2 regions of the Pseudomonas deceptionensis genome follow, and region 2 is predicted to be linked to the other one. Evidence: riboswitches for the same ligand, from Rfam matches in the RefSeq annotation. Region 2 holds a riboswitch; the other holds the start of a gene.
What was found. Region 2 has a riboswitch for cobalamin ahead of BLW11_RS14975 (CbtB domain-containing protein). Riboswitches for the same ligand answer to the same signal wherever they lie in the genome.
Positions count from the first base shown of each region.

Region 1 (15,720 bases), 1.1 Mb from region 2:
GTAAAAGTGCACGTAAGACGCAGTCATCCGCCCCTCGCGATACACCGCTTCAGCGCCACGCCCGCCATTGGGGCTCAGCCCGCGTGCAATGGGCTCTAGCTCTGTGCTGGTCAGCGAGTGGTGGTAGGTATGACCGCGCAGCAGCCCTTCAGGCATTTCCACGGCCTGCAAGGCTAAAGCGGCCAGACGCTTTTGCATCGTCGCCTCCCCTGCCAGCAAGCCCACCAGTTCGGCACGCTGCCCCTCAACATCGGTCAAGGCATCCAGCAAGTAGAGCATGCCGCCACATTCGGCCAGCAGCGGCTTACCGGCTGCGTGATGAGCACGAATCGCCTCGAGCATCGGCGTATTGCGCGACAGTTCAAGATGATGCAGCTCAGGGTAGCCACCCGGCAGGTACAGGCTGTCTGCCTCTGGCAAACAGGTATCGCGAATCGGCGAGAAAAACACCAGCTCGGCGCCCATCGCACGCAACAGGTCCAGACTCGCGCCATAGGTGAAGGCAAACGCCTCATCCCGTGCCACGGCAATCCGCACCCCGGCCAGCAACGGCTCGACCACGACCGGCGCAGGCGCCGCAAACTCGACCGCTGGTGGCAGCGCTACCTCACAGGTGCTGGCCAAAGCATTGGCTGCCGCGTCGAGACGCGCATCCAGATCGTTCAGCTCGCTGGCCTGCACCAGGCCCAAGTGCCGGCTCGGCAGCTCGATCCCGGTCTCGCGGGACAATGCGCCGTACCAGCGCAAACCTTCGGTCAGGCTGCCTTCAAGCAACTGCGCATGGCGCACGGTGCCGACCCGGTTGGCCAGCACCCCGGCAAACGGCAGATCCGGCTGATAGCGCGCCAGGCCCAAGGCCAGCGCTCCAAAGGTCTGGGCCATTGCGGTGCCATCAATCACACCCAATACCGGGACGCCAAAATGACGCGCCAGATCGGCGCTGGACGGCGTGCCATCGAACAGGCCCATCACGCCCTCGATCAGGATCAGGTCCGCTTCACCGGCGGCTTCCCACAGCAGACGGCGGCTTTCATCCGCGCCCACCATCCACAAATCCACTTGATACACCGGCGCACCGCTGGCGCGTTCCAGAATCATGGGGTCGAGAAAATCCGGACCACATTTGAATACCCGCACCTTTCGCCCCTGATTGCGGTGCAATCGGGCCAGGGCGGCGGTAACGGTGGTCTTGCCCTGACCGGAGGCCGGTGCGGCGATCAACACCGCCGGGCAATGACGTGACGCTCTCATACTTCAACACTCACAATTCGATGCCTTTCTGGGCTTTGATCCCGGCCTGGAAGGCGTGTTTGACCACACCCATTTCGGTCACGGTATCGGCCAGATCAATCAGTTCGGGTTTGGCGCCGCGCCCGGTGACCAGCACATGCTGCATCAAAGGGCGGGCTTGCAGGTCGGCGAGCACCTGTTCAAGGTCGAGGTAGCCGTGTTTGAGCGCGATGTTCAGCTCATCCAGCACAACCAGCCCGATGGACGGGTCACGCAGCATCTCGCGGGACACTTCCCACGCGGCTTCGGCAGCGGCAATATCGCGTTGGCGATCCTGGGTTTCCCAGGTAAAGCCTTCGCCCATCACGTGATAGCGCACCTGCTCGGGGAAACGGCGGAAGAAGATCTCTTCGCCGGTGCTGTTGCGACCCTTGATGAACTGCACCACGCCGCACTGCATGCCGTGACCCATGGCCCGGGCCAGCATGCCAAAAGCGGAACTGCTTTTGCCTTTACCATTGCCGGTCAATACCAGCAGCAGCCCGCACTCATTGGGCGAGCTGGCAATGCGCTCATCCATAACGGCTTTTTTGCGCAGCATGCGCGCCTGATGACGTTCGTCGCGTTCGGGGGATTCGTTCATGGCAGCTCTCCGTTGGGGCTCAATAATGCAAACGGGAGGCGGGGGGAATTCATCAAAAAACACACTGCATCGCCCGCCGCGAGAGTGGTGGATGGATCAGGCCGGTCTCCGGGCTCATGAGCGGGCAACTCTTTATACAGAGCACCCTTTTCCACGCGCCTTCCCGTGAAAAAACACAGTGGCACTTAGCGTGACATTCACTCATTTACCGTTGCGGGGGCAGCGCCGGGATCATGGCGGTTGTGTGGGTCAAACACGCCCTCACCGGCTTCCCTGTTTCACTCAGCCAACGTTACGTTGCCGAGCACCTGAAACAAGCCGCGAAGGTTAGAGGGTTGGGGGTGGAGCGTCAATTAAAGGTGGCGCCAATAGGGTTTATACAAAGCAGCGGGCTGAACCTTTGAGGGGCTAAGCTTCTCTATGACTTACAAGACCAAAACTTAACGGAGTTCTTCATGCTCAAGCACCAGCACGCTATTGTCATCGTACTTGCGGCAGGATTGGCTGCCTGCGGCGAGACCTCGACCTTGCAAGTGAGTGATGGCACAGGCCCGTCGCCGAAACTGCCCGAACCCAACAAGACGCTGATACCCACCGTCAACATCGCCCCCGCCATTGGCTGGCCGGCCGGGACCACACCGGTTGCCGCCCAAGGACTGAAGGTCGCCGCCTTCGCCGAAGGCCTGGACCACCCGCGCTGGCTCTATGTATTGCCCAATGGCGATGTGCTGGTGGCCGAAACCAATGCGCCGCCCCAGCCGGATGAGGGCAAGGGGATCAAGGGCTGGATCGCGGGGAAAATCATGGGCCGCGCCGGAGCCGGGGTACCGAGCGCCAATCGGATCACGCTGCTGCGCGATGCGGACCACGACGGCGTCGCTGAAACCCGCTCGGTCTTTCTCGACAACCTCAACTCACCCTTTGGCATGACCCTGGTGGGCAACGATTTGTATGTCGCCGACGCCGACAAGCTACTGCGTTTCCCCTATCAAGCGGGCGAGAACTCCATCAGCGCCCAGCCAACCAAAGTTGTCGATCTTCCGGGCGGGCCGCTGAATCATCACTGGACCAAAAACGTCATCGCCAGCCCCGACGGCACAAAGTTGTATGTGACCGTGGGCTCCAACAGCAACGTGGGCGAGAACGGGATGGACAAGGAGGAAGGCCGCGCCGCGATCTGGGAAGTTGATCGCGCCACCGGCAAGCACCGTATTTTCGCCTCGGGCCTGCGCAACCCTAACGGCATGGACTGGGAACCCAAGACCGGCAAACTCTGGACGGCAGTCAACGAACGCGACGAGATCGGCAGTGACCTGGTGCCTGATTACATCACCTCAGTCAAAGACGGCGGTTTCTATGGCTGGCCCTACAGCTATTACGGGCAGCACGTGGATGTGCGGGTCAACCCGCAAAACCCGGAGCTGGTGGCCAAAGCCATTGCTCCGGATTACGCCGTGGGCCCGCACACTGCGTCCCTGGGCCTCAGCTTCGCCCAAGGCAGCAAGCTGCCCGAGTTTACTGAAGGCGTCTTTATTGGCCAGCACGGCTCCTGGAACCGCAAGCCGCACAGTGGCTACAAGGTGATTTTTGTGCCCTTCGCAGACGGCAAACCTGCCGGCATGCCGATCGACGTGCTGACGGGTTTCCTCAACACGGACGAAAAGGCCATGGGCCGGCCGGTGGGCGTAGTCATCGATAAACAAGGGGACTTGCTGGTGGCCGATGATGTCGGCAACAAAATTTGGCGGGTGTCAGGCAAGTAAACAGGCGGGTTCATCAACTGCGCAAGCGAGCTTGCGCAGGTTTGAATCTGTTTACGGGTTGTGAGCCAGATGCTGCTCGGTGGGCAGCACGCGCTTGGCGTTGAGATAGGCTTTTTGCCAGTAGGCTTTGTCCAGACTGTCCAGCTTGACCGTACCCCCCGTGGCCGGGGCATGCACAAAGCGGCCCTCACCCACATAGATCCCGGCATGGCTGACCTGGGTTCCGCCACTGGTGGCGAAAAACAGCAAGTCGCCTGTTTGCAGTTTGTCTTTGCCAATGCTCTGCCCACTCATCACGATCATTTCGCGGGTCGTGCGTGGCAGCGAGATACCCGCCGCGTCGTTATAGACGTACTTGATCAAACCACTGCAATCAAAACCTGAATCCGGGGTGTTGCCGCCCCAACGATATGGCGTGCCAACCAAACCCAAGGCGCGAAAAAGCACGTCAGCCGCTATGGGCGAAAACTCTTCACTGGGATTGACGAACACCGCCGTTTTTTTCACCACAGGGGGTGGCGGGGTGTGGCTGGCGCAGGCACTGAGCAGTGCTGCTAAAGTCAAAAGTGCAACGCGGGCCATGGTCGACATAAACAGAATGTTCCTGATTCTGGATACGGCAACTCTGGCCGCGAAACCCGAAACCGCGACAGGGGGCACCTTCGCGGTTTCAGGTATTTAACAATGCGACTGAATTCTAGCTGTTAGCAACAGAACTTCAAGTAAGACATTAACTTTACTTGCGGGCTACGACACTCGAAGGAGCCATCGCCAGGGCACGTTTGGCCTCGATAAAGGTCTTGCTCCAGTAGCTGTCACCCAGGTTATCAATCCGTACACCGCCGCTGCGGCGGCTGCTGGAGTGGATAAACTGGTCATCTCCCAGGTAAATCCCGGCATGGCTGACACGGCCACGACCATTGGTGCTGAAGAACAGCAAATCACCCGGTTTGAGGTTTTTTCGTGCGACCAACGGTGCTTTCACGTTGATCATTTCACGCGTCGAGCGTGGCAGTTGCATGCCCGCTTCTTCTTTGAACAGGTAGCCGATGAAGCCGCTGCAATCGAAGCCAGACTCAGAGGTGCCGCCAAAACGGTAACGCGTACCGATCAAGGACATGCCGCGCTCAAGAATGCTGTCAGCCAAAGCCGGCAATTCGTAAGGCTTGCTGTTCTCGGAAAATTGAGCCAGTTCTTTTTCGGTTGCCAGTTCTTCCTGATAAAGAGCGGAAGATTGCGATACCGAAGATGACTTTTGAGCCTGCCGATAGACAACTTGCTGCGACACAGGAGTGTGGGCAGCACAGCCAAACAACAGGGTAACGAGTGCGAGAGGCACGAGGGGTGCGAAGCGCTTTAGCATGGGCACGACCGTGGCTTGTGGAAAAAGTAGCCGAGACTATGCCTTCTATGATCCTCATTTGCAAATTCAATCGATCTAAATGTGACTCGGGAGTTTTCTCAAGACATCTAAGGCTTTACACCCCTGACAATCGATTTTGCGCACCCAACCACTCTGGCGCGCAGGTTTTCTGGCGCCTGAAAACCGCCAAAAAGGCCTGCAGCCCAAGTTTTTAAAGGCGTGAACTACCAGCCCAGGGTTTCTTTCAGGAAAGGAATGGTCAGCTTGCGCTGCGCTTGCAGGGACGCCTGATCGAGCCGTTCAAGTAAATCAAACAGCGCGCTCATGCTGCGCGTACCTCGGGTGAGGATGAAGTGCCCGACTTCGTCGGTCAGGTGCAGGCCACGACGGGATGCACGCAACTGCAAGGCACGCAGTTTGTCTTCATCAGATAGCGGGCGCATCTGGAACACCAGTGCAAGGGTCAGGCGGGACTTGAGGTCCGCCAGCTTGATCGGCAGTTCACGGGGCGAGGTGGAGGCGGCGATCAGCAGGCGACGGCCACTGTCACGCAGGCGATTGAACAGGTGGAACAACGCCTCTTCCCAGTCAGCCCGACCGGCCACTGCCTGAAGATCATCCAGGCAAACCAGTTCGTACTGCTCAAGGTTATCGAGGATTTCAATGCCGCGATCCAGCAACTCGGCCAGTGGCAAGTACACCGCCGGCTCACCCATCTGCTCAAAGCGCAGACAGGCGGCCTGTAGCAAGTGTGTACGGCCCACGCCTTGTTTGCCCCAGAGGTAGATCAGGCTTTCTGTCCAGCCGGCGTCGGCTTCGCAAAGACGCTCGACATAGCCGAGTGCAGCGGCATTGGCGCCTGGATAGTAGTTTATGAAGGTAGCGTCATCACGCAGACGCACACCTAGGGGCAGCTGAATCGGTTTCATGCTGACTGAACAGTTCAAGCGAACCGTTAGTGGCCTCTGTGTAAAGTATTAAAAGTTTATACCCGTGTAGCCGGGCACACAATGTAACAGACCACGAGCAAAATCAAAGGTTTGCATTAACGTCTTGGATTGATTGGTCTTTTTCTTGCTATCCGGGCCCCTGGTGCATAAACAAAAAAGCGGGCTCACCTCACGATGAACCCGCCCCTTCACACCGCCAGCGCTACAACTGGGGGTCTTCGCTGCCTTTATAGACCTGGGAGTCCTTGTACAGATCCTGCACATGACGCACCAGCACCATAATCACAGCAGCCACCGGCAACGCCAGCAACACCCCGGTAAAGCCAAACAGCTCGCCACCCGCCAGAATCGCGAAGATCACGGCCACCGGGTGCATACCGATCTTGTCACCCACCAGCAAGGGTGTGAGTACCGTACCCTCGAGCGCCTGACCGACCATAAACACCGCCACGATTCCGAGCATCGGGTACAGATCCCCGCCAAACTGGAACAGGCCAGCGATCAACGCCGCACCGATGCCGACAATAAAGCCCATATACGGCACGATGGCTGCCACCCCCGCCATCAAGCCGATCAACAACCCCAACTCGAGGCCGACAAACATCAGGCCCGCCGAGTAGATCACCCCCAGCGCCAGCATCACCAGCAACTGACCTCGGACAAACGCGCCGAGCACGTCGTGACATTCCTTGGCCAGCGACACAATCTGCTCGGCGCGAGCACGGGGCAACAGGCCGTGAATCTTGGCCATCATGATGTTCCAGTCCCGCAGCAGGTAAAAAGCTACCACCGGGATCAGTACCAGATTGGCCAAAAAGCCGATCAGTGCCAGGCTGGATGCCGTGGCTTGGGACAGCACCACACCGACGATGTCAGTGGCCTGCCCCATGTGTTCGGTGATGGCCGCCTTGATCTTGTCGAATTTCCAGAAGCTGTCGCTCAAGCCCAGCTTGGCCTGGACCCACGGCATTGCGGTGTGCTGCAACCAGTCGAGCACCTGCGGCGCCAGCTGATAGAGCTTCAACAGCTGCTTGGCCAGCAGCGGCACCAACACCAGCAGTAACGTCATCAAGATGATGGTGAACAGCGCAAAGACCGCGACCACGCCCCAGGTTCTTGAAAGCCCGGCCCTTTCCAGCCGGTCAACCACAGGGTCGAACATATAGGCCAGAACGATTGCGACCAAAAAGGGCGTGAGTATCGGATGCAGGAAGTACACGAACAAGGCGAACCCCAGCGCTACACCCCACCACACCCACCGTCGCGAATCTGCCATGAATCACCCCATCCTTATATAAAGAAGATAAAAGCCTACCAACTGAACCGTAGCTGCGGCGTCGGTGCTGCTACCACGCCGGGCGCCTGCCCTGGATCGGCAACAGCAGGCATTTGGCCCGCAGGCACTTCCTTCAATTGCGCCAGCCCCAACTGCGAACGCAACTGCTCGGCACTGCCGTTTACCTGATAAACAATACGATCCCCCTCGACGCTCTTTAGTTTCGCGCCAAAGGGTTCCAGCAAATGCCCCAACTGCGCGTAGCGCGCCAGGTTCATACCTTGCACTTCGAGCAACTGCTCGGTGGAAATCCCCGGCTTGACCGCGTAACGCGGCGCCAGACGCTCGCTCACCGCCAGCATTACGGCATCGGCCAGCGCCGCCTGATCAGGGGCCTGGGCGCTGCCCTGCTCCTGCTGATCTCCGACCCACAAGCGCCACTTGGCAGTCCATTTCCCGTCTTCTTCACGGGCATGCACCGCCAGCAACGCATCTGCCCCGTAACGCTCGGAAGCATCCTTCAAAGGCGCAGGGTTGCTGCCTTCAAGGTTGTCAGCAGTACCCACCAACTGCTCGCTCAGGTCCGCCAATGGCAAGCGCAACGGCAAACCTCGATGTTGCGCCGCCCGGCGCAGAGGCTCAGCGGCAGACTGACCGTCACCCACCAGGCTCGACCCGTCGACCGAGTCATTCAACCACCAGCCCAGCAACGCGGGCCGGTTGGTACCCCACAACGACAAACCGGCCTTGCGCAACGCGCGGTCAGTACTCACAGGGTCGAACTCCACCTGAAGGCTTTCCGGCGGACCCGCGTCATAGCCGTACTGGCTGATGATTTGCTGCGGATCCTTGCGAATCGCCTCAAGCCCGGGGCTCTGGATCGCCTTGGCATCCCCTGTAAGACGCAGCACCAGGGTCTCCAGGGCTTTTTGCGTGGCCTGGGTACGCTCTTCAGGCGATTGACTGGTGACCGGCTCGCGCACTTGATAAAGACCGGTCAGGATTTCGGCATGACTCGCCAGGCTAAAAAATGACAAACAGCCCACTGCTAAAAATTGGCTCAGACGCATGAAAGATTCCCGATGACAAAAAAGCAGCCTGATAAGGACACCATAAAAACACCCGAACAAGCTTCAGACACGGCCACAGCCAAATCATTCAAGCTCGCCGCACAGTTTTCATTCGGTCATAAAAACTCAAAAGTAATTCGCTATACCTTATACAGGGCCGCGCGCAGACCCAAGTACGACTAAAAAAGGTTTTTTTCGACAGATATAACCCTGCCTGTCGGCCCGAGGATGGCCGCTGCCCTTCAAGCCTGATAAAATCGCGCGCCTTCGCAGACCGGCAACAGCCGGGCACCCTGCAAATGCTTTTCGCCATCGATGAGCACTTGCAAGCCTGCCCCCTGAACTCGGTCGATACCCCCGAATCCCCCCTAAAGGCCTGGATTATGAGCAAGCAACCATCCCTGAGCTACAAAGACGCCGGTGTAGACATCGACGCCGGTGAAGCATTGGTCGAACGCATCAAGAGCGTGGCCAAGCGCACTGCACGCCCGGAAGTGATGGGCGGCCTCGGCGGTTTTGGCGCCCTCTGCGAAATTCCGGCTGGCTACAAGCAGCCTGTTCTGGTTTCCGGCACCGACGGTGTAGGCACCAAGCTGCGCCTGGCGCTGAACCTGAACAAACACGACAGCATCGGTATCGACCTGGTTGCCATGTGCGTTAACGACCTGATCGTATGCGGCGCCGAGCCTCTGTTCTTCCTCGACTACTACGCCACCGGCAAGCTCAACGTAGAAACCGCAACCCAAGTGGTTACCGGTATCGGCGCTGGCTGCGAATTGTCCGGTTGCTCGCTGGTAGGCGGCGAAACCGCTGAAATGCCGGGCATGTACGAAGGCGAAGACTATGACCTGGCCGGTTTCTGCGTCGGCGTTGTAGAAAAATCCGAAATCATCGACGGCTCCAAGGTTGCTGCCGGCGATGCCCTGCTCGCCCTGCCTTCTTCGGGCCCGCACTCCAACGGTTACTCGCTGATCCGCAAGATCATCGAAGTGTCCGGTGCCGACATCGAAAACATCCAGCTCGACGGCAAGCCGCTGACCGACCTGCTGATGGCCCCGACCCGTATCTACGTCAAGCCGCTGCTCAAGCTGATCAAGGAAACCGGCGTTGTTAAAGCCATGGCCCACATCACCGGTGGCGGCCTGCTCGACAACATCCCGCGCGTTCTGCCAAAAGGCGCTCAAGCGGTAGTTGACGTTGCCAGCTGGCAGCGCCCTGCAGTCTTCGACTGGCTGCAAGAAAAAGGCAACGTGGACGAAAACGAAATGCACCGCGTGCTGAACTGCGGCGTGGGCATGGTGATCTGCGTAGCCCAGGCTGACGTTGAAACCGCGCTGAACGTACTGCGTGAAGCAGGCGAGCAACCGTGGGTCATCGGCCAGATCGCAACCGCCGCCGAAGGCGCTCCACAAGTTGAGCTGCAAAACCTCAAGGCTCACTAATGCCTGATACCTGTGATGTAGTGGTGCTGCTTTCCGGCACCGGCAGCAACTTGCAGGCCTTGATCGACAGCAATGACGTCAAGGACAGTCCGGCCAGGATTCGCGCGGTAATCTCCAACCGCGCAGATGCCTACGGCCTGCAACGCGCCAAAGACGCGGGTATCGAAACCCGCGTACTGGATCACAAAGCATTCGAGGGCCGCGAGGCCTTCGATGCTGCATTGATCAAGATCATCGACGAATTCAAACCGCAACTGGTGGTTCTGGCCGGATTCATGCGCATTCTAAGCGCAGACTTCGTGCGTCACTATCAGGGTCGCCTGCTCAATATCCACCCTTCGCTGTTGCCCAAATACAAAGGCTTGCACACGCATCAACGCGCGCTGGAAGCGGGTGATCGCGAACACGGCTGCAGCGTGCACTTTGTGACCGAGGAACTCGACGGCGGGCCTCTGGTCGTACAGGCAGTGATACCGGTAGAGTCTGATGACTCGCCACACAGTCTGGCGCAACGGGTTCACACCCAGGAACACCGGATTTATCCGCTTGCAGTGCGCTGGTTTGCCGAAGGTCGCTTGTCTCTTGACGAGCAAGGCGCATTATTGGACGGTCAATTACTCGCGGCCAGCGGCCACCTGATACGAATCTAGGAGAAATTATGCGTCGTGCCCTGCTTCTCGCCCTCAGCCTGCTGGCTATCCCAGCAGTGCAGGCGGCCGAACTCCAGCCATTCAAAGCCAGCTACACCGCCGACTGGAAACAGTTGCCGATGAGCGGTTCTGCCGAGCGCAGCCTGACCAAAAACGACAAAGGCGTCTGGACCTTGAACTTCAAGGCTTCGATGCTGGTGGCCAGCCTTAACGAAGAAAGCACCCTCAAAATTGAAAAGGACGCGCTGATCCCGCTGACCTATCACTTTGAACGTGGCGGCCTGGGCAAAGCCAAGAAGATCGATCTGGATTTCGACTGGGCCACCAAAATGGTGACCGGTACTGATCAGGGCGACCCGGTCAAAGTGCCACTTCTCACGGGCATGCTCGACAAGTCCACCTACCAGCTGGCCTTGCAGCGTGATGTGGAAGCCGGCAAGAAGTCCATGAGCTACCAGGTGGTTGATGGTAACGACGTAGACACCTATGACTTCCGCGTTATCGGCCCTGAAGTGGTCGAAACCAAGGCTGGCAAGGTAGATGCCATCAAGGTTGAGCGCGTACGCGATCCGACACAGAACAAGCGCATCACAGAAATGTGGTTCGCCAAGAACTGGGATTCGCTGCTGGTTAAACTGCGCCAGGTCGAAAAAGACGGTAAGGAATACAACATCATGCTGCTGGACGGCACGGTGAATGGCAAAGCGGTCAAGGGCAACTAAGCGGCAAGCCCTGAGCTGCACGCCAAAACCTCGCTTCGGCGGGGTTTTTTTTTGCCCGGAAAAAGCCTTCAAACATGAAACTTTTGTCATAAAACTATCGGCCAAATCCGTAAACACCACGTCGTTCAAGGGCTGTAGGGTTTGTCAGTTTTTAACAAGATGACAGCGCGACAATCAGCTATTTACTTAGGAAGCTAACAGATTCTATAAAGGAGTCCTGCGACGCCTTGCCGCAGACCTTTATCAGAATTTGGAGCAAGCAGATGACTATCAAAGTAACTGAACGCGACGATTCACGTATGTTCCACCAACTGGTAGCCCACGGTGTTCACCTGTGGGACGTGCATCAGGAAGACGTGCTGGTTGGTATGTTCCACCGCGAGAGCGACGCTCACAGCTACAAGGCTGAGCTGGAAAAGCTGGAAGCGCAAAAACTCCAGGCCTGAACGACGCAACTACAGACTTGAAAAAAACAAACCCCGCCGAAGCGGGGTTTGTTTTGTTATGCGCTAACGCAAAACTCTGTGGGAGCGAGCAGGCTCGCTCCCACAGGTTGTGAGTGTTACCACATCAGATCATCAGGGATCTGATAGGCCGCGTACGGATCGTCTTCTTCCGGCGTTTTTGACTCCACCAGAATGTTGAGCTGAACAATCCGGCGCGGGTCGCGCTCCTGAATTTTCAGCGCAGCCTCACGCGGGATCACTTCGTAACCGCCCTGGTGCTGCACGATCGCCAGCGAGCCATTGGCCAGCTTGTTGCGCATCAACGTGTTGACCGACAGGCGCTTGACCTTCTTGTCGTCCACAAAGTTGTAATAGTCCTCGGTGTTGAGCTTGGGCAGACGCGAGACTTCGATCAACTGCTTGATCTGCGCGGCGCGGGCCTTTTGCTCGACCTTCTCTTGTTGCTGACGGTTCAGCTCCTGATCGCGCTTGACCTTCTCGGCCTTGGCTTCGGCGGCCAGACGCTGCTGGGTGTCGTCCAGCTCGATCTGGCCTTTGTGGGCCAGACGCTGCTGCTTTTGCTTTTCTTTGCCGGCCTGCTTGGCCTGCTTCTCGTTGACCAGTCCGGCTTTGAGCAACTGGTCGCGTAGGGAAATGCTCATCTACTTACTCACTTAGGCAAACTCAGCCGCAGCTGGGCAAATTCTTTTCCTGGCGCTTGGCTTCGCCCCACAGGGCATCCAGGTCTTCAAGGGTGCAGTCTTCAATGGGACGCAGGGTATCGCGCAATGCCTGCTCGATAAACCGGAAACGTCGATCAAATTTTGCATTGGCCCCGCGCAAGGCGGTTTCCGGGTCCACTTTTAGGTGGCGGGCCAGGTTGACCACCGAAAACAGCAGGTCACCGATCTCGTCATGGATAGCGGCCGAATCGTTATCAGCCATGGCCTCAAGCACTTCATCCAGCTCTTCGCGAACCTTGTCCAGCACCGGCAACGCGGCCGGCCAGTCAAAGCCAACCTGGGCAGCACGCTTTTGCAATTTGGCAGCACGGGACAGGGCCGGCAGCGCAACCGGCACGTCATCCAGCAAGGAGAGCTGCTCGGGAGCAACGGACTTTTCTGCGCGCTCCTGCGCCTTGATTTCATCCCAGCGCTGCTTGACCTGCTCTTCGCTCAGGCGTGGCACATCCAGCGGCGCATACAGATCGCCGGTGGGGAATACATGGGGATGTCGGCGGATCAGCTTGCGGGTGATGCTGTCGATCACCCCGGCAAACTCAAACCGACCTTCTTCGCGGGCAAGCTGGCTGTAATACACCACCTGAAACAACAAATCGCCCAGCTCGCCTTGCAGGTGCTCAAAGTCGCCTTGCTCAATGGCATCAGCGACTTCGTAAGCTTCCTCAAGGGTGTAAGGCACGATGGTGGCCCAGGTTTGCTTGATATCCCACGGACAGCCGTACTGCGGGTCACGCAGGCGGGCCATGAGGTGTAGCAGGTCGTCGAGGTTGTACATCTGTAATCCCTGTGCAAAACCCTGTAGCCGCTGCCGCTGGCTGCGATGGGTTGCGTAGCGACCCCGCTTTATAAAACGAAGGTCCTTCGGCCCTTATCGCAGCCTGCGGCAGCGGCTACACAGGTTCGCGTTGTTGACCGCTAGCGCGGCTCGCTGCGCCCGATCCGGCGGGTTTCGATGATGTTCGGCAGTTGCGAGATACGCCCCAGCAAACGCCCCAGCGCATCCAGACCCGGGATCTCGATGGTCAAGGTCATCAACGCGGTGTTGTTTTCCTTGTTCGAGCGGGTATTGACCGCCAGTACGTTGATCCGCTCGTTGAGCAGCACCTGAGACACATCACGCAGCAATCCCGAACGGTCGTAGGCGCGGATCTCGATGTCGACCGGATAGGTTGACACCGGGATCGGACCCCAGTTGACCTGGATCATCCGCTCCGGCTCACGGCTGCCCAGTTGCAGCACCGAGGCGCAGTCCTGACGGTGAATGCTCACGCCACGGCCCTGGGTGATGTAACCGACAATCGCATCCCCCGGCAGCGGCTGGCAGCACCCGGCCATCTGGGTCAGCAGGTTGCCGACGCCTTCGATCTGGATATCTCCGCGCTTGCCCGGCTTGTAGCCCGTGGCCTTGCGCGGAATCAGCTCCATCTGCTCGCTGCCGCGCTCCGGCTCGACCTGTTGCTGCGCCAGGTTGATCAGTTGCGCCAGGCGCAAATCACCCGCACCGAGCGCCGCATACATGTCCTCGGCGGTTCTCATGTTGGCTTTGTCGGCGAGCTTCTCGTAGTCCACCGCTGGCAGGCCCAAACGCCCCAGCTCGCGCTCGAGCATGGTTTTACCGGCCGCGACGTTCTGATCACGCGCCTGCAACTTGAACCAGTGAACGATCTTGGCCCGTGCCCGCGACGTGGTGATGTAACCCAGGTTCGGGTTCAACCAGTCGCGGCTCGGCGTGCCGTGCTTGCTGGTGATGATTTCGACCTGTTCACCGGTTTGCAGGCTGTAGTTGAGCGGCACGATGCGCCCGTTGATCTTGGCGCCGCGGCAGTTATGGCCGATTTCGGTGTGTACCCGATACGCAAAGTCCAGCGGTGTTGCGCCCTTGGGCAGGTCGATTGCATGACCGTCCGGGGTAAATATGTAGACCCGGTCCGGCTCGATATCGACCCGCAGCTGATCGGCCAGGCCACCAATGTCGCCCAGCTCTTCGTGCCATTCCAGCACTTGGCGCAGCCACGAGATTTTCTCTTCGTACTGATTGGAACCGGCCTTGACGTCGGTGCCCTTGTAGCGCCAGTGCGCACAAACCCCCAGCTCGGCCTCTTCGTGCATGGCGTGGGTGCGAATCTGCACCTCAAGCACCTTGCCTTCAGGCCCGATCACGGCGGTGTGCAGCGAGCGGTAGCCGTTCTCCTTGGGGTTGGCGATGTAGTCGTCGAATTCTTTGGGAATGTGGCGCCACAGGGTGTGGACGATGCCCAGCGCGGTGTAGCAATCGCGCATTTCCGGCACCAGCACCCGCACCGCACGCACGTCATAGATCTGGCTGAAAGCCAGGCCCTTGCGCTGCATTTTGCGCCAGATGGAATAGATGTGCTTGGCACGGCCGCTGATATCAGCGTCAACACCGGTGGCCACCAGCTCGGTACGCAACTGGTTCATCACATCACTGATAAAGCGCTCGCGATCGAGGCGGCGCTCGTGCAGCAAGGTGGCAATCTGTTTGTACTGCTCGGGCTCCAGGTAGCGGAAGGACAAGTCCTCCAGCTCCCATTTGATATGGCCGATGCCCAGGCGGTGCGCCAATGGCGCATAAATATCGAACACCTCACGGGCGACGCGGTTGCGCTTCTCGTCCGGGGCATTCTTGACGGCGCGAATGGCGCAGGTACGTTCGGCCAGCTTGATGAGTGCAACACGCACGTCATCAACCATGGCGACCAGCATCTTGCGCAGGTTTTCGACCTGGCCCTGGGTGCCCAACACCATGGATTGGCGAGGGCTGAGGCTGTCACTGATGGCAGCCATGCGCAGCACGCCATCAATCAGCTTGGCCACCACCGGGCCAAAGCGCTGGCTGACAGCAGGCAACAACACCTGCCCTTCGCGCACGCAACGATAAAGAATCGCGGCAACCAGAGAATCTTGATCCAGTTTCAGATCGGCCAGTATCTCGGCGATTTCCAACCCGGTGCGAAAGCTGGATGTGCCCTCGGCCCACAGGTTTTTCGCCGCATTGGCTTGCTGCTCGACCTCGCGCGCAAACTCACACGCTTCTTTCAAGGCTTCACGGTCCAGCGCCACATCGACACTCACCGCATGATCGAGCCATGCCTCGAGGTTGAGACTGCCGTCGGTGTTGATCGGCTGGTGTGCTCTGACCTGTACCATCTTGCTTACCTTCCCTACAGCGCATATTCAATGCGCCGAAATCACAGGCCCTAATCCCGACCACGCGCTACAGGGCATATCTGCGCGAGTCGCGGGCCTGTCGAAATAGACAGACCGTCCTAGTCTGCTTCAAATAACGCCATCGCCTCGACATGCGCTGTTTGCGGAAACATATCGAGGATTCCGGCACGTTTTAACCGATAACCCTGTTTCATCAATTCAACCGTGTCGCGCGCCAGCGTGGCCGGGTTGCA
Region 1 covers NZ_FNUD01000002.1:2,169,578-2,185,297, reverse strand. The annotation lists gene BLW11_RS09945 (cobyrinic acid a,c-diamide synthase CobB) at 1-1,251, opposite strand, end outside; gene cobO (cob(I)yrinic acid a,c-diamide adenosyltransferase) at 1,262-1,873, opposite strand; cobalamin riboswitch at 1,956-2,200, opposite strand; gene BLW11_RS09935 (PQQ-dependent sugar dehydrogenase) at 2,329-3,636, shown strand; gene BLW11_RS09930 (C40 family peptidase) at 3,688-4,227, opposite strand; gene BLW11_RS09925 (C40 family peptidase) at 4,373-4,999, opposite strand; gene hda (DnaA regulatory inactivator Hda) at 5,224-5,928, opposite strand; gene BLW11_RS09915 (AI-2E family transporter) at 6,152-7,225, opposite strand; gene BLW11_RS09910 (DUF2066 domain-containing protein) at 7,261-8,295, opposite strand; gene purM (phosphoribosylformylglycinamidine cyclo-ligase) at 8,679-9,737, shown strand; gene purN (phosphoribosylglycinamide formyltransferase) at 9,737-10,387, shown strand; gene BLW11_RS09895 (DUF3108 domain-containing protein) at 10,396-11,109, shown strand; gene BLW11_RS09890 (hypothetical protein) at 11,373-11,555, shown strand; gene BLW11_RS09885 (DUF2058 domain-containing protein) at 11,672-12,217, opposite strand; gene mazG (nucleoside triphosphate pyrophosphohydrolase) at 12,240-13,073, opposite strand; gene relA (GTP diphosphokinase) at 13,214-15,466, opposite strand; gene rlmD (23S rRNA (uracil(1939)-C(5))-methyltransferase RlmD) at 15,586-15,720, opposite strand, start outside.
Region 1: linked by a shared signal. The riboswitch ahead of cobO (cob(I)yrinic acid a,c-diamide adenosyltransferase) and the one ahead of BLW11_RS14975 (CbtB domain-containing protein) in region 2 are both predicted to bind cobalamin.

Region 2 (15,720 bases):
ACCTCAACCTTGAATTTGACCTTGGGTGGGTCAGCGATTACCCCGTACTGGAAGCAGACTTTTCGCATGTCAGGACATTAAAACTGGACACTGGCTTGATGCTGAGTGATCCGCACATGGGCTTTGTGAAGCGATTTAGCGGCGTGCAGCGCCTTGAAATGAACATCCACTCGTCAGACCAGATACGGGTGGCCGATGGTTTGAGCTTATTGCCCGAAATCAAGGAGTTGTCCCTGGATGCGGGCTGGCAGGGGTTCACGCAGCCATTTATCAATCGACTGCAATCGCTGTCGCAGATCGAGCGATTATCGCTGACGGGGCACGTGGGGGCACTGGACGTCAGTGGCTGGCCGCAACTGCGTGCCTTGCGCCTTTGCGGCCCTCTGGAGGAGTGGCCCCTTGGGCTTTCAGCGCTTGAACATCTGGAAGTCCTCGACCTGTCCGGCTCGCTGATTGAGTCATTGCCCGAACAACTGTTTTCGGGGCACCCGCGTTTGTGGCGAGGGTTGCGACTGGATTGGTCAAAAATCGATCCTCCGGCGGTCAAGCGAGCCTATGAGTACCTGCAGGGTCATCCGGGGCACTTGATGGATATGGAACAGTGGATAGCCGGTTACTGCCAAGGCTGTCTGAAGCGTTTTATCCCTCACAACCAGCCGTTTGCCGACAGGGTTGTGGCTCAGTTCACCCTGAGGGAGCAGGGGATGACTGACTTGTTTGCGCGCGTAAATGCATTCCATGAAGAGTCCCGGGCACTCAACGCGGCGCTGGATACCTGGCAGAACAACAGGCTGTTGAACGCCGATGTGTTCTTTCGCCGGCAAGTGGTAGACAAAATTCAACACTGCTGGAGTCTCGGTATTTCCCGTCGGCTGGGGTTCGATGCTGTCAGCCCGGGCCCTTCGTGGCGGCAAGCTTCACATGCCGGGCATCTGGATCTGTCGGGAGGTCGGCTGCATGATTTGCCCGTGTTGCCCGAACACGGGTTTGCCCATGTGCAGCATCTGGATCTGAATAACCTGGGCATGCCTCTGGAGGTGCTTGATCGATTTCTGGGTTCGTTTGCCAATGTTCAAGTGTTGAACCTCAGTCGTAACGGTCTGACTTCACTGCCGAATGTGCTAAGACGCCTCGTTCAGATCACTGACTTGGACCTGACCTTTAACGAACTGACAGTTACGCCCTCGATGCAGGGGCTGCTGGATCGCTTGAGCGAACTGAAAACGTTGAGTTTGTCGGGTAATCGTGTCACAGAACTGGATGTCAGCGCGCTGACCCGGCTTGAGTCTCTTGACCTCAGCCTCAGCGGCATAAAGCAATGGCCCGTAGGCGCCTTGCAACTGCCACAGTTGCGTCGATTGAATATGAGTCGCAGCGCCATCAGCGATATCCCTGAGGGCGCTTTGCAGGGGCATGAAGACCTGATGTCGGGTACGCAACTGCGCGGATGCCGATTGACCCCTTCAAGCTGTGCCCAATTGCTCGCTTACTCACAGCGTACTGGGGGCCAGAGTGTGTGTGATATCAGCCCGTATCTACTGGCTACAGGCCGAACCGGGGCCACCCCCGAGTTTTTCCCCGAAGAGGTTTCGGATAATCCCGAGTTGTTGTTGCCCGGGCGCCAGGTGTCTGAGAGCAGTCATTCACCCGTGACTCCGGCCGCTTTGCTGCAACGGTTAAACCCCGATTTAACGCTGGTCGAGGCGGTTGAGTGTATCGAGCAATTGCGTGGCCAAGGTTTGGACGCGCTGGAAATCGATGCCCGTCTGGGTGAGTGGAGCCGCCAGCATGATGACTTGATTTTGCGGCTCAATCGCTGGATAGACATGCCCAGCTACAGGGAAGGTGGGCGCTGGGTGAGCGCTGTTGACCGCAGGCGGGCAGCAGATCGGATTGTTCAGTCCTGGCGTCATACGTTGGGAGCTGCCGCAACCCAGGCGCAAGAAGCTATCCATGACCTTGATTTCTCGGATCTTTGCCTTGGCGATCTGCCGCAACTGGCCCAGCCGCTGGCCCATGTCACAACACTGAACCTGAACGGGGTAAGGCTGAGTGCCGAAGGCTCCAGCGCTTTTATCAGCGGGTTTCCCGGGCTGGAAACCCTGCGGCTCAATAACAATACCCTGAGCCACTTGCCCGATGCCGTCGGGTCATTGGACAACCTGACCCGGCTTGAGGCCTGTTACAACCAGCTCAACGATGCCGGGCGTTTGCAGCACCAGCTGCAGTCGCTGGCACGACTGGAGTGGCTTGATCTGAATTACAACAGGTTGGACAGCTTTGACCTGACGGGTTTCAACCAGCTGCAAACCCTGTTTTTGAGAGGCAATAACCTCTCGCGCTGGCCTACACGGGTGCTCAATACGCCAACGCTCAGGAACTTGAATCTGAGCAATAACCAGATTGAATACATCCCCGTTGAACTCTTTGACGGTCACAACGACGAGCTGATGGCCAGCACCGATCTGACCGATAATCTGCTGACGAACACAGGGTATTCCGAGTTGAGGGACTATTTGGACCTTTCGGGAAATAGCCTTGGTTACGACCGTGAAGATATTGAAAGCGCATTGATGGAGGAGGGTGCAGCTGCGGGCTCTTCCGATGAGTCGGATGAAGACCTGGTTCATCCAAGCGCGGAGCCGCAGGAGGAACAAAAGAAGCGCTGGTTTGAAAATATCCCACAGGACTCGCCAAGGCACGGGATCTGGGATGCGCTGCGCGCCGAAGAGGGAAGCGAAGGCCTCTTTCACTTGCTGGCGCAGTTGAAACACAGCCGTGACTTCATCCAGGACAAGGCCGATCTTGCCCGCCGGGTATGGAGTGTGCTCGAAGCGGGCGAGATGGATTCAACGCTACGCAAAGACTTGTTTATCATCGCCCGCTCGCCCATGACCTGCGGGGACGGGCGAATTCTGTTGTTCAGCGATCTTGAAGTGAAGGTACATGAGTTCAACGCCCTCAGGTCAGTCGTTCCTGGCGAAGAAGGCCCGGTATTGCTCAAGTTGGCCACCAGCCTGTTCCGATTGGGCCAGGTGGAAGAGATCGCGCGTGGCGCCATCAGCCTGCACCCTCAACGTGACCCGGCCGAAATCCGTCTGGCCTATCGCATCGGTTTGGCCAAACGCCTGGATTTGCCCAGGCAGCCGACGCAGATGCTGTTCAGAAACGCTTCTGGCGTGACTGATCACGATATAGAGGAGGCTTACATCAAGGTGCTTACGGCAGAAAAATCACCGCTCTTGATGGAGCAACTGATCAGTCAGGATTACTGGGTGAGCTATCTGCAGCGTAAATACGCCTCAGAATTCTTGCTGGCTGAGCAGCGATATGAGTTGGAGGCTGAAGCCCTGCAGGATCAACACCCGGAACTGGGTGGCGCCTACAATCGCGAAATAGAAGCCATGGCTGAGAGGAGGAAAATCGAACGGCGGGCGTTACTGACTCGCTTGTCGCAGCGTGAGCGCGATGAGATTGCGCCGGTTTGACAGACAGCCCCCGCAGGAGCTGTCTGTAGCCGGGTTACTCAGTTGTCATAGCCGAGGTTAGGCGCCAGCCAGCGCTCGGTGATGCTCAGCTCCTGGCCCTTGCGCGCCGTGTAGCTGTCGACCTGGTCCTTGTCGACCTTGCCCACCGCAAAGTACTGGGCTTGCGGATGAGCGAAGTACCAGCCGCTGACCGCTGCTGCCGGGAACATGGCGTAGTGTTCGGTGAGGAACACGCCGCTTTTGCCGGCACGCATTTCTTCTGCTTCGGGGTCGAGCAAGGCGAACAGGGTGCCTTTTTCGGTGTGATCAGGGCACGCCGGGTAGCCGGGGGCAGGGCGGATGCCGCTGTATTGCTCTTTGATCAGCTCATCGTTGCCCAGTTGCTCGTCCTTGGCATAACCCCAGTATTGGGTCCGCACCTGCTGGTGCAGCCATTCGGCGCAGGCCTCGGCCAGACGGTCGGCCAGGGCCTTGACCATGATCGAGTTGTAGTCGTCGCCCGCGTCTTGGTAGGCCTTGGCCACTTCTTCGGCGCCGATCCCGGCGGTGGTGATAAAGCCACCGACGTAGTCGGTTACGCCGCTGTCTTTCGGTGCGACAAAGTCGGCCAGCGAGAAGTTCGGCTTGCCGTCGGTCTTGATGATTTGCTGGCGCAAGTGATGCAGTTTGGCCAAAGGTTGACCATCGTCGCCGTACAGTTCCAGATCGTCATCGTTCACCTGATTGGCTGGCCAGAAACCGAATACGGCACGGGCGCTGATCAGCTTTTCGTCGATCAGCTTGGCGAGCATTTCCTGGGCATCGGCATACAGCGCGGTAGCGGCTTCGCCGACCACTTCGTCGGTCAGGATGCGCGGGAACTTGCCGGCCAGATCCCACGAGATAAAGAACGGGGTCCAGTCGATGTACTCGGCCAGCACCTTAAGGTCGATGTTGTCCAGCACCTTGGCTCCGGTGAAGGTCGGTTTGACCGGCTGGTAGCTGCTCCAGTCGAACTGCGGTTTTTTAGCGATGGCGGCCGGGTAGCTCAAACGCTCGGTACGGGCACTGCGGTTGGCGGTGCGCTCACGCACTTCAATGTATTCAAGGCGGGTTTTCTCAACGAATGCGGGTTTCAGTTCCCTGGACAGCAACTGTGTGGCCACACCCACGGCGCGTGACGCGTCGGTGACGTAGATCACGGCATCGTTCTGGTACTTGGGTTCGATCTTGACCGCCGTGTGCGCCTTGGAGGTGGTCGCGCCGCCGATCATCAGCGGCAGGTAGAAGTTCTGACGCTGCATTTCGCGAGCGACGTGGACCATTTCATCCAGCGACGGGGTGATCAGGCCGGAAAGGCCGATGATGTCGCACTTCTGTTCCTTGGCGACCTGCAGGATTTTTTCCGCAGGCACCATCACGCCCAGGTCCACGATGTCGTAACCGTTACAGCCCAGCACCACGCCAACAATGTTCTTGCCGATGTCGTGCACGTCGCCCTTGACGGTGGCCATCAGGATCTTGCCTTTAGCTTCCGGTTTGTCGCCTTTTTCCAGCTCGATAAACGGGATCAGGTGGGCCACGGCCTGTTTCATCACGCGGGCGGATTTCACCACCTGCGGCAAAAACATTTTACCGGCGCCAAACAGGTCGCCAACGATGTTCATGCCCGACATCAGCGGGCCTTCGATCACTTCGATCGGGCGCTTGAAGGATTGGCGCGACTCTTCGGTGTCTTCAACGATATGGGTGGTAATGCCCTTGACCAGTGCGTGCTCAAGGCGCTTGTTGACTTCCCAGCCGCGCCACTCTTCGGTCTCGGCTTCCTTGACGCTGCCATCACCCTTGTACTTGTCGGCAATGGCCAGCAGGTTGTCGGTGGCGTCCGGGGTGCGGTTGAGCACCACGTCTTCCACAGCGTCGCGCAGCTCGGTCGGGATCTGGTCGTAGATCTCCAGCTGGCCGGCGTTGACGATACCCATGGTCAGGCCGTTGCGGATCGCGTACAGCAAAAACACCGAGTGGATCGCTTCACGCACCGGGTTGTTGCCACGGAACGAGAACGATACGTTGGACACGCCGCCCGACGTCAGGGCATACGGCAGCTCGTCGCGGATATAAGCGCAGGCGTTGATGAAGTCCACGGCGTAGTTGTTGTGTTCTTCAATACCGGTGGCCACGGCAAAAATGTTCGGGTCGAAGATGATGTCTTCCGGCGGGAAGCCCACTTCGTTGACCAGAATGTCGTAGGAGCGTTTGCAGATTTCCTTTTTACGCGCTTCGGTGTCGGCCTGACCGGCTTCGTCGAAGGCCATCACTACCACTGCGGCGCCATAGCGCTTGCACAGTTTGGCGTGATGTTTGAACTGCTCGACGCCTTCTTTCATGCTGATCGAGTTGACGATGCCCTTGCCCTGGATGCACTTGAGGCCCGCTTCGATCACTTCCCACTTGGAGGAGTCGATCATGATCGGTACGCGAGAGATATCCGGCTCGCCGGCGATCAGATTGAGGAAGGTCACCATGGCCTTCTTCGAGTCCAGCATGCCCTCGTCCATGTTGATGTCGATGATCTGCGCACCGGCTTCAACCTGTTGCAGCGCCACTTCAAGGGCTTCGGTGTAGTTGTCTTCGCGGATCAGGCGGGCGAAGCGGGCAGAACCTGTGATGTTGGTACGCTCGCCGACGTTGACGAACAACGAGCTGCGGTCAATGGTGAACGGCTCCAGACCCGAAAGGCGGCAGGCCTTCGGAATGTCCGGGATCTGGCGCGGGGCGTAACCGGCCACGGCATTGGCGATGGCCTGGATATGGCCCGGCGTGGTGCCGCAGCAACCGCCGACAATGTTCAGGAAGCCGCTTTGGGCGAACTCTTCAATGACCTTGGCGGTTTCGGACGGCAGTTCGTCGTACTCGCCGAATTCGTTGGGCAGGCCCGCGTTCGGGTGAGCCGAGACGTAGGTGCTGGCCTTGTTCGACAGCTCTTCGAGATACGGACGCAGCTCGCTGGCGCCCAGGGCGCAGTTCAAACCGACCGAAATCGGCTTGGCGTGGCTCACGGAGTTCCAGAACGCTTCGGTGGTCTGTCCAGACAGGGTACGGCCGGAGGCATCGGTGATGGTGCCGGAAATCATGATCGGCAGTTCGACGCCCAGCTCCTCAAACACGCCTTGTACGGCGAAAATGGCGGCTTTTGCGTTGAGTGTGTCGAAAATGGTTTCGATCAGGATCAGGTCGGCACCGCCTTCGATCAGGCCCTTGGTGGCCTCGGTGTAGTTTTCTACCAGTTCATCGAAGGTCACGTTGCGGTAGCCGGGGTTGTTCACGTCCGGCGACAGCGAGCATGTACGGCTGGTAGGGCCGAGCACGCCCGCAACAAAGCGCGGTTTGTCCGGGGTTTCTAGGGTCTTGGCGTCGGCCACTTTGCGTGCCAGGCGTGCGCCTTCTACGTTTAGTTCGTAGGCCAGCGCCTGCATGCCGTAGTCGGCCTGGGACACCTGGGTGGCGTTGAAGGTGTTGGTTTCGAGAATGTCGGCACCGGCATCCAGATACGCCTTCTCAATGGCACCGATCACATCGGGGCGGCTGAGGATCAAAAGGTCGTTGTTGCCTTTGACGTCGCTCGGCCAGTCGGCAAAGCGTGTGCCACGATAGTCGTGTTCCTCTAGGCGGTAGCTTTGGATCATAGTACCCATGCCGCCATCGAGAATCAGAATGCGCTCTTTGAGGGCTTGCTGAAGTGCTTGGAGACGAGCGCTGCGGTCAGACATAGGACTACCTGTTAGAGCCATGCAAAAGATGCCAAAGCATAACAAACCTGCGTGGGATTTGAGTGCCTGCTGATTTACATGAATTTGATTCATGTTAAAGCGGGTGCTGCACGGGTAGAATCGCGATATATTTTTTGATATCAGGACAATGGCACATGTTTTTTCGCCTCCTCACTGGCGCCGTGACGCTGGTGGTGTGCAGTACCGCGTTGGCACAAGCCCCGCTGGTTAGCCCGCTGATTTCCTACACTCGGGACATCCAGCCGATCCTTACTGAAAAATGCGTTGCCTGCCACGCCTGTAATGACGCGGCCTGCCAGCTGAACCTGGGGAGCGCGGAGGGCGCCACCCGGGGGGCAAGCAAAGTGCCGGTGTACAAGGGCGACCGCGTCGATGCCGTCGCGCCGACGCGAATTTTTTACGATGCCAGCGGCCCGAACGAGTGGCGTAACAAAGGCTTTTACTCGGTGCTCGACGCCCAGGGTGCGCAAGCGGCCTTGATGGCGCGCATGCTGGAGCTGGGGCACAGCACGCCGCTGACCCCCAACGCGAAGTTGCCCGAAGAAATCATGCTGGGTCTTAACCGCGAAAACGTCTGCCCGGCGCCGGGCGAGTTCAATGCCTACGCCCAAAGCCACCCCAAAGAGGGCATGCCCCTGGCCGTCACCGGGCTGACAGACCAGCAGTACCACACCGTACAAACCTGGCTGGGGCAGGGCGCCCCCGTCGATCAGCATGCAATCAAGCCCACGGCCGGCGAGGCGGCGCAGATTGCCGAGTGGGAAGAACTGCTCAACCGCTCCGGTTCGACTGAAGCGCTGGTGGGGCGCTGGTTGTATGAGCATCTGTTCCTGGCCCATGCCTATTTCGACAATGGCGTGCCGGGGCATTTCTTCCAATGGGTCCGCTCGCGCACGCCCAGCGGGCAGCCGGTCGACCTGATCGCTACCCGTCGGCCAAACGACGATCCCGGTACCGCCTTTTACTACCGCCTGATACCGGTACAGGGCGTGATTGTGCACAAAACCCACATCACCTACCCGATGGGGGAGCACAAGCTGGCGCGGGTCAAGCAGCTGTTCTACAGCGGCGACTGGCATGCCACGTCACTGCCGGGCTACGGGCCGCGTGGTCGGGCCAATCCGTTTGAAACCTTTGAAGCGATCCCCGCGGTGGCGCGTTATCAGTTCATGCTCGATAACGCCGAGTATTTTGTGCGCACCTTTATCCGCGGGCCGGTGTGCCGCGGGCAGATCGCGACCGATGTGATTCGCGACAACTTCTGGACCGTGTTCCAGGAGCCTGCCCGCGATCGCTACGTTACCGATGCGGTCTACCGGGGCATCGCAACGCCATTGCTGGCGATGCCCGGCCAGATCGACGACGTTGGCAGTGTTATTTCGCTGTGGCACAACTATCGCGACAAGCGTAACGATTATGAAAAGCTGCGCCAGGAGGCTTATGCCGACATGCCGCCGCCGAGCTGGTCGACCCTGTGGGCCGGTAACGACAATGCCTTGCTGACGGTGTTTCGCCACTTCGACAGCGCCAGTGTCAGCAAGGGCCTGATCGGCGAAATTCCACAAACGATGTGGCTGTTCGACTATCCGTTGCTGGAACGCACCTACTACCAGTTGGCGGTCAACTTTGATGTGTTCGGCAACGTCTCGCACCAGGCGCAGACCCGTTTGTACTTCGACTTGATCCGTAATGGCGCCGAGGTCAACTTCCTGCGCCTGATGCCGGCGGACTCGCGCTCGGGCATCCTCAGCGACTGGTATCAGAACAGTGGCAAGCTGAAGATGTGGATGGACTATCAGAAGATTGATACCGACACCCCGTCCGGCATGAAACTCGACCCGGCAGACCCCAAGCGCGACTTCGCCCAAAAGCTGATCGAGCGCACCGGCACCCTGAATGCGCGGCCGGACCCGATCAACCGTTGCTCGGGGGCGTTCTGTTCAAGGCCCGATATTGCCCAGGAGTTCAGATACGCCGAGCAATCGCTCAGCCGTTTGACCGCGCGCCCTGCGGCGGGGCTGGCGGTGATCAACCAATTGCCTGAAGCCACCATGCTGCGCATCGAAGGAAGCGGGGGCAAGCGCGAGATGTACAGCATGCTGCGCAATCGCGCGCACTCCAATGTGGCCTTCATGATGGGCGAGGAATACCGCCTGCAGCCGGGGCTGGACACCCTGACCATCTACCCGGGAGTACTCAGCAGCTACCCCAACTTCATGTTCAATATCCCGGCTGGCGATGTGCCCTCGTTTGTGGCTGCGATGGAGCAATGCCAGGACCAGCAAACCTTCGATACCATCGTCGAGCGCTGGGGGATACGCCGCAGCCATCCGCAGTTCTGGCAGTACTTCCACGATATCGGGCAGTACATCAATGAAACCGACCCGGTCGAAGCAGGCGTACTGGATATGAACCGCTACGAAAACCTGTAATCCGCCACCAGATCTGAAGACATGGGGGCGTGGCTTTCCTGACAAAAATACTAGGACTTTGTCAGGCGCGCCGATTGGCGTAAACTGCGCCCTATGTCTGCGAGGAGATTCCATGAGCGCCATAACGATTACCGACGCTGCCCACGATTACCTGGCTGATCTGCTGTCCAAGCAGAACACCCCGGGTATCGGTATCCGCGTCTTTATCACCCAACCCGGTACCCAGTACGCCGAAACCTGCATTGCTTACTGCAAGCCGGCGGAAGTTAAATCTGAAGACACAGCCATTGGCCTGAAAAGCTTCACGGCCTGGATCGATTCGTTCAGCGAACCCTTCCTGGACGACGCCGTGGTGGACTACGCCACTGATCGCATGGGTGGTCAGTTGACCATCAAGGCGCCCAACGCCAAAGTGCCGATGGTCAACGCTGATAGCCCGATCAACGAACGCATCAACTACTACCTGCAAACCGAGATCAACCCCGGTTTGGCCAGCCACGGCGGTCAGGTGAGCCTGATTGAAGTGGTTGAAGACGGTATTGCGGTGCTCAAGTTCGGTGGCGGTTGCCAGGGCTGCGGCCAGGCGGACGTGACCTTGCGTGAAGGCATCGAGCGCACCCTGCTTGAGCGTGTGCCGGAGCTCAAGGGCGTACGTGACGTGACCGACCACTCGCAGAAAGAAAACGCCTACTACTGAGTTATCGGTAACAGGGTGTTCGCTGCGAAGTTGAAGAAAAAACGGTGCCCCGTGAGCACCGTTTTTTTATGCCTTTTTTTGAGGCTGGTACATATCGTGTAGCCGCTGAGGAGCGGAGCGAGGCTGCGATCGGCTGCGCAGCAGTCGTGAAACCATCCAATCCGGATGCTTCAGACAGACCTCGATTACTGGGTTTACGACGACTTCGTCGCCGATCGCAGCCTCGCTCCGCTCCTCAGCGGCTACAGGGCTACAGGGCTACAGGGCTACGGGTTGCAGGCTTATGGGCGATACAAATGCGCATGCCCCGCCCGATACAGCGACGAATCCGCAAAATTGTCGCTGGCCAGCACCCGGCCCACCAGGATCAAGGCCGTGCGCTTGAAACCTTTGGCCTGAACCTTCTGCGTGATGTCCGCCAAGGTGCCGACCACCCAGTCCTGATCCGGCCAGCTGGCACGGTGAATCACCGCAATCGGGCAATCGATGCCGTAGTGCGGGGTCAGCTCGGCAACGATGTTCTCAAGGTTTTTGACCCCCAGGTGAATGGCCATGGTCGCCTTGTGCTTCGCCAGGCTGGCCAGTTCTTCTCCGGCCGGCATGACGGTTTTTTCTGCGTAACGGGTCAAAATCACCGTTTGCGAGATGTCGGGCAAGGTCAGCTCAGCGCCCAAAATGGCCGCGCAGGCCGCCGTGGCAGTCACCCCCGGAATGATTTCAAAGGCGATGCCCAACTCGCGCAAACAACGAATTTGCTCGCCAATGGCCCCATACAGGCTCGGATCGCCGGAATGCACGCGGGCCACATCCTGACCGTTGGCATCGGCCGCCTTGATCAGCGCGATGATTTGTTCAAGGTGCAGTTCGGCGCTGTTAACCACCTGTTGTGCCTGATGACCTTCCAGTACCGCCGCCGGGACCAGGGAACCGGCGTAAATAATCACCGGGCAGCTGCGAATCAGGCGCTGGCCCTTTACGGTAATCAGCTCTGGATCGCCGGGCCCGGCGCCGATGAAATAAACAGTCATGGCAGTCTCTTGAAAGGGTCGAGATAGAGCTGTTCTTGAACAACGCTCATAGTGAGGCGGGGGATTATCGCGGTTTTTGCATGACGCAGGCCAACGCAAAGGTGGCAACGGGCGATTTTTGTCGCGTGATCAGCAGGTCAGCCGGCGCACCGCCGAGCTGTTCGGCCAGCGCCAATGCGGCACTCTCGGCAATGCCAAGACAACCGGTTTGCTCGAACGCAATATCCGAACGGTGACTCAGTTGCGGTGCATATGGGGCAAGTTGCCCTGCACTGAACACCTCAAACCCCACATTCAGCTGTGCTGCCAACTGCAGCAGGCCGGGTTCCTGGCGTTTGAGGTCAATACTTGCCAGGGCGCGGACCGCACTCAGTGCGATCCCGGCCCGGGCCAGAGAGCCCTCGATCAAACTCAAAAGCTCTTCAGCGCTGCACCCCTGGCGGCAGCCCAGGCCAATCACCAGGATTGGCGCGGTGCCGGTTATGGTCATGCCGAGTACTGGCCTTCAGACTTGCGGCGGAACAGCCAGGCGCTGATCGCGCCCAGTGCCAGCCAAAAAACCAGGTTGGTCAGTTGCGAGGCAATCTTGAACTGCGACTCCAGTGCTTCGGGTGCCAGGCTGGAATGCACCAGTGGCTGAGGTGCGCCAAAAATATGCGGCACCACCACAATCGCCACGCCCAGCACCTTGAGTGCCCAATGCTTGCCGAACACCAGCAATGCGATTGCCACTGCGGTCGAGGCCGCGGTGGTGACCCACCAGATTTGGCGCTGCAGCAAGTCAGCCGCGGCAGTGCCCGGCAGTTCAGGCGGCAAGCCCAGGGTTGGCGCCAGGCAGAACACGGCATAACCGGCCAGGCCCCAGAGCAGGCCCTGGGAAGTGCGGGTCGGGGCACGCAAGGTGTACAAGCCCGCCAGCATCAGGGCGAAACCGACCGCTACCACCAGGTTGCCGCCCGTGGTGGACAGCACACGCTGCCAGCCATCTTCCGGCTCCCAGGCTTCGGCATCATGCTCGTGGGCAGGCATCGCCATGTCGGCATGCTCGTGCACTTCGGAGGTAGCCGGTTTTTCGTAGGTTTCGGCCTGCAAAATCAATGGGGACACCCACAGGCTTTGCAGCACGGTCAGCAGCAGGGCGGCCAGCAAGCCGGTGAAGCCTGCGGTTTGAGCAATACGCTTAATCATGGCAGGCAATCTCAATGGCACGGGAAGGCGGAGCTGTGACGGGTGTCATGGGCCGCGTTATGCACCGCATCGATGTGGGAGAAACCGGCGAAGTAGACGAGAAAAGCCCCCAGCACAGCAGCGCCGACAGCGGCCACAATACGTTGACTTTGGGTTGCGGTGGTTGCGGCGGAATGGGTACGGCTGGTGCTGATGGACATGGCGCTTGCCTCTGGTCAGACGACGGGCAGCAAAGCGCAAGAAAACCCCGCGAACGAAGCTCGCAGGGTTTAACAGCGCCCGCCCACCGCGGGTTTGTTATTCAAAATTGACCAGGCCGGTCTCCGGGCTTGCGAGGGGCTCAATGGCTTGAGCCTGCAAACATCTCCTTCCCATGCCATTGCACAGTGGATTTGATGTTTCTCTCGCTTACCGTTGCGGGGGCAGCGCCGGACTTGCCAGGACGATTAACGCCTGACGCACCGGTTTCCCGTTTCACCCTGTGAAGGGCACCTGATACAAGGTGTGTAGGAAAGCACAGCCCGTTGAAACCGTCAATTCAAGGGGCATTTGTAGCCGCAGCGCTGTCCATCGCAGCCTGCGGCAGCGGCGACAGGTCAGGCCGTCAGCATGCTGGTGACCTTGCTGCGCAACTGCTCAATGGAGAAGGGCTTGCCGATCACCGCCATGCCTTCTGCCACATCGAGGTTTTCGGCGTAGCCGCTGGCAAACAGGATCGGCAGCCGGTCGCGCAACTCGCGGGCCTTGCTGGCCAGTGCCCGGCCGTCCATGCCCGGCAGCCCGACGTCAGTCATCAACAGGTCAATGTGCTGGCTCTTGTCCTCAAGCAGTTCCAGGGCGCGCTCGCTGCCGTCGGCTTCAAGTACGCTGAACTCCAGTTCTTGCAGTACGTCTACGATCAACATCCGGACAATGGCGTCGTCTTCGACCACAAGGATGGTGGAGGGTGTTGCGGGCATAGTGATGGTCTCGATAAAAATTCAAGCGCGGGTCTCATGACCTGCAAGCATAGCCTTGGACTGCATTCAAATGGGTTTGTTTGAACGTAAATGTACCTATAAGGGTAAGAAAGTAGAATAAAAACTCGGTAATCCTGCAAACTCCTCTTTTTATGACAGTCCACGGGCCTGAATAATGAACTCACCTGCATCTATTGATGAGCGAAGCTTTCGCAAGCTCCTGAGTCGCAACGTCGGCTTGCCACTGGCCGTTGGCGTGCTCAGTGCTGTGCTTTTCGTGGTGATGATCAGCTATTTGCTGTCGGTGATTAAGTGGGTCGAGCACAGCGACCGGGTGATCAATAACGCCAACGAAGCGATGAAGTTGACGGTTGATCTTGAAACCGGCATGCGCGGTTTTTTGATCACCGGCGATGAGCGATTTCTGGACCCCTATGCCGTGGCCAAACCGAAAATCACGGCTCAGTTGCAGAGTTTGCAGGCCCTCGTCAGCGACAACCCGCAGCAGGTCGATCGCCTGAAGCGCCTTGAGGCGCTGCAGAACGAGTGGAATGCCTACGCCCAGTCGATGGTCGAAGCCCGCGCCCAGAACGGTGACTACCGTGCAGCTGTGCAGGCTGGCCGTGGCAAGCGCCTGACCGATGAGATTCGCACGCAATACGACGACTTCATCCAGATGGAGCAACAACTGCGGGTCGCCCGCAATGATGATGTCAGCCGTACGACGGTTCTCAGTATTGGCCTGTACCTGTTGTTCGTTTTGGGCCTGAGCGGCTTTCTGGCCTATATAGGTCGTCGTGATTTAATCGAATTATCAAAGAGTTACAACAGTAACTTCGAGTCACAAATCAAGACGGCGCAGCGACTGGAGCAACAGGCGTGGTTGCGCAACGGGCAGACCGAACTGGCCGAGCAGGTGCTGGGGCGCCTGTCGCTCCATACCCTGGGGCGCAATATCCTGCAGTTCTGCGCCCAGTACCTGGGGTCGGTGGTGGCGGCTGTTTATGTGCGTGAAGACCACGGCGGCCTGACGCGCGTGGCCAGTTATGGGTTTTCCCGGGAACAGGAAGCCCTGGGCCAGTTCATTCACAATGACGAAGGCATGGTGGGGCAGGCCGCACAGCAGGATCAGTTGATTCGCCTGGACAACGTGCCGCAGGACTACTTCATCAAGGTCAGTTCCGGGCTGGGCGAAGGCAGCCCGCGCAGCGTGCTGGTGGTGCCTACCAGTGATGACGAACGGGTCAACGGGGTCATTGAACTGGGCTTCCTCAGGCCTCTGGAGGACCGTGATGTCGAGCTGTTCGAATTGATTGCCGACAATATCGGCATGTCGATCGAGGCGGCCCGTTACCGTCAGCGTCTGCAAGAAGTGCTGGCCGAGACCCAGCAGCTCAATGAGCAGCTGCAAGTGCAGCAGGAAGAACTCAAAACCGCCAACGAAGAACTCGAAGAGCAGTCGCGCATCCTCAAAGAGTCGCAGACTAGCCTTGAAACCCAGCAGGCAGAGCTGGAGCAGACCAACGAAGAGCTGGCCGGCCAGCGTGACGCCATGGACCGCAAGAACACCCAGCTCAATCAGGTGCAAGTGCAACTTGAGGAGCGTGCCGAGGAACTGCTGCGCTCCAGCAAGTACAAATCTGAATTCCTGGCCAACATGTCTCATGAGCTGCGCACACCGCTGAACAGCTCTCTGATTTTGGCCAAATTGCTGTCCGAAAACCCGCAGCAGAACCTCACCTCGGAGCAGGTCAAGTTTGCCGAGTCGATCTACTCGGCCGGCAATGACTTGCTCAACCTCATCAACGACATTCTGGATATCTCCAAGGTCGAGGCGGGCAAGCTTGAAGTGCGCCCCGAGAACACCAGCGTGACGCGAGTGGTCGAGGGCCTGCGCAGCATGTTCCAGCCGCTGGCGGGAGAAAAGGCACTGGGGTTTGAGGTGCAGGTGCAGCCAGGCACGCCGCCGATGATCTACACCGATAGCCAGCGCCTGGAGCAGATCCTGAAAAACCTGCTGTCCAACGCCATCAAGTTCACTGAAAGAGGTCAGGTCAGCCTGACCGTGTTGCGTCAGCCGGGCGAAGGGATTGCCTTCACGGTCAGCGACTCGGGCATCGGTATTTCTGCCGAGCAACAGGACAGCATCTTCGAAGCG
Region 2 covers NZ_FNUD01000002.1:3,256,208-3,271,927, forward strand. The annotation lists gene BLW11_RS14940 (NEL-type E3 ubiquitin ligase domain-containing protein) at 1-3,488, shown strand, start outside; gene metH (methionine synthase) at 3,527-7,237, opposite strand; gene BLW11_RS14950 (fatty acid cis/trans isomerase) at 7,393-9,690, shown strand; gene nfuA (Fe-S biogenesis protein NfuA) at 9,803-10,387, shown strand; gene cobM (precorrin-4 C(11)-methyltransferase) at 10,669-11,415, opposite strand; gene BLW11_RS14965 (cobalamin biosynthesis protein) at 11,480-11,905, opposite strand; gene BLW11_RS14970 (CbtA family protein) at 11,902-12,603, opposite strand; gene BLW11_RS14975 (CbtB domain-containing protein) at 12,615-12,803, opposite strand; cobalamin riboswitch at 12,901-13,114, opposite strand; gene BLW11_RS14980 (response regulator) at 13,200-13,562, opposite strand; gene BLW11_RS14985 (response regulator) at 13,738-15,720, shown strand, end outside.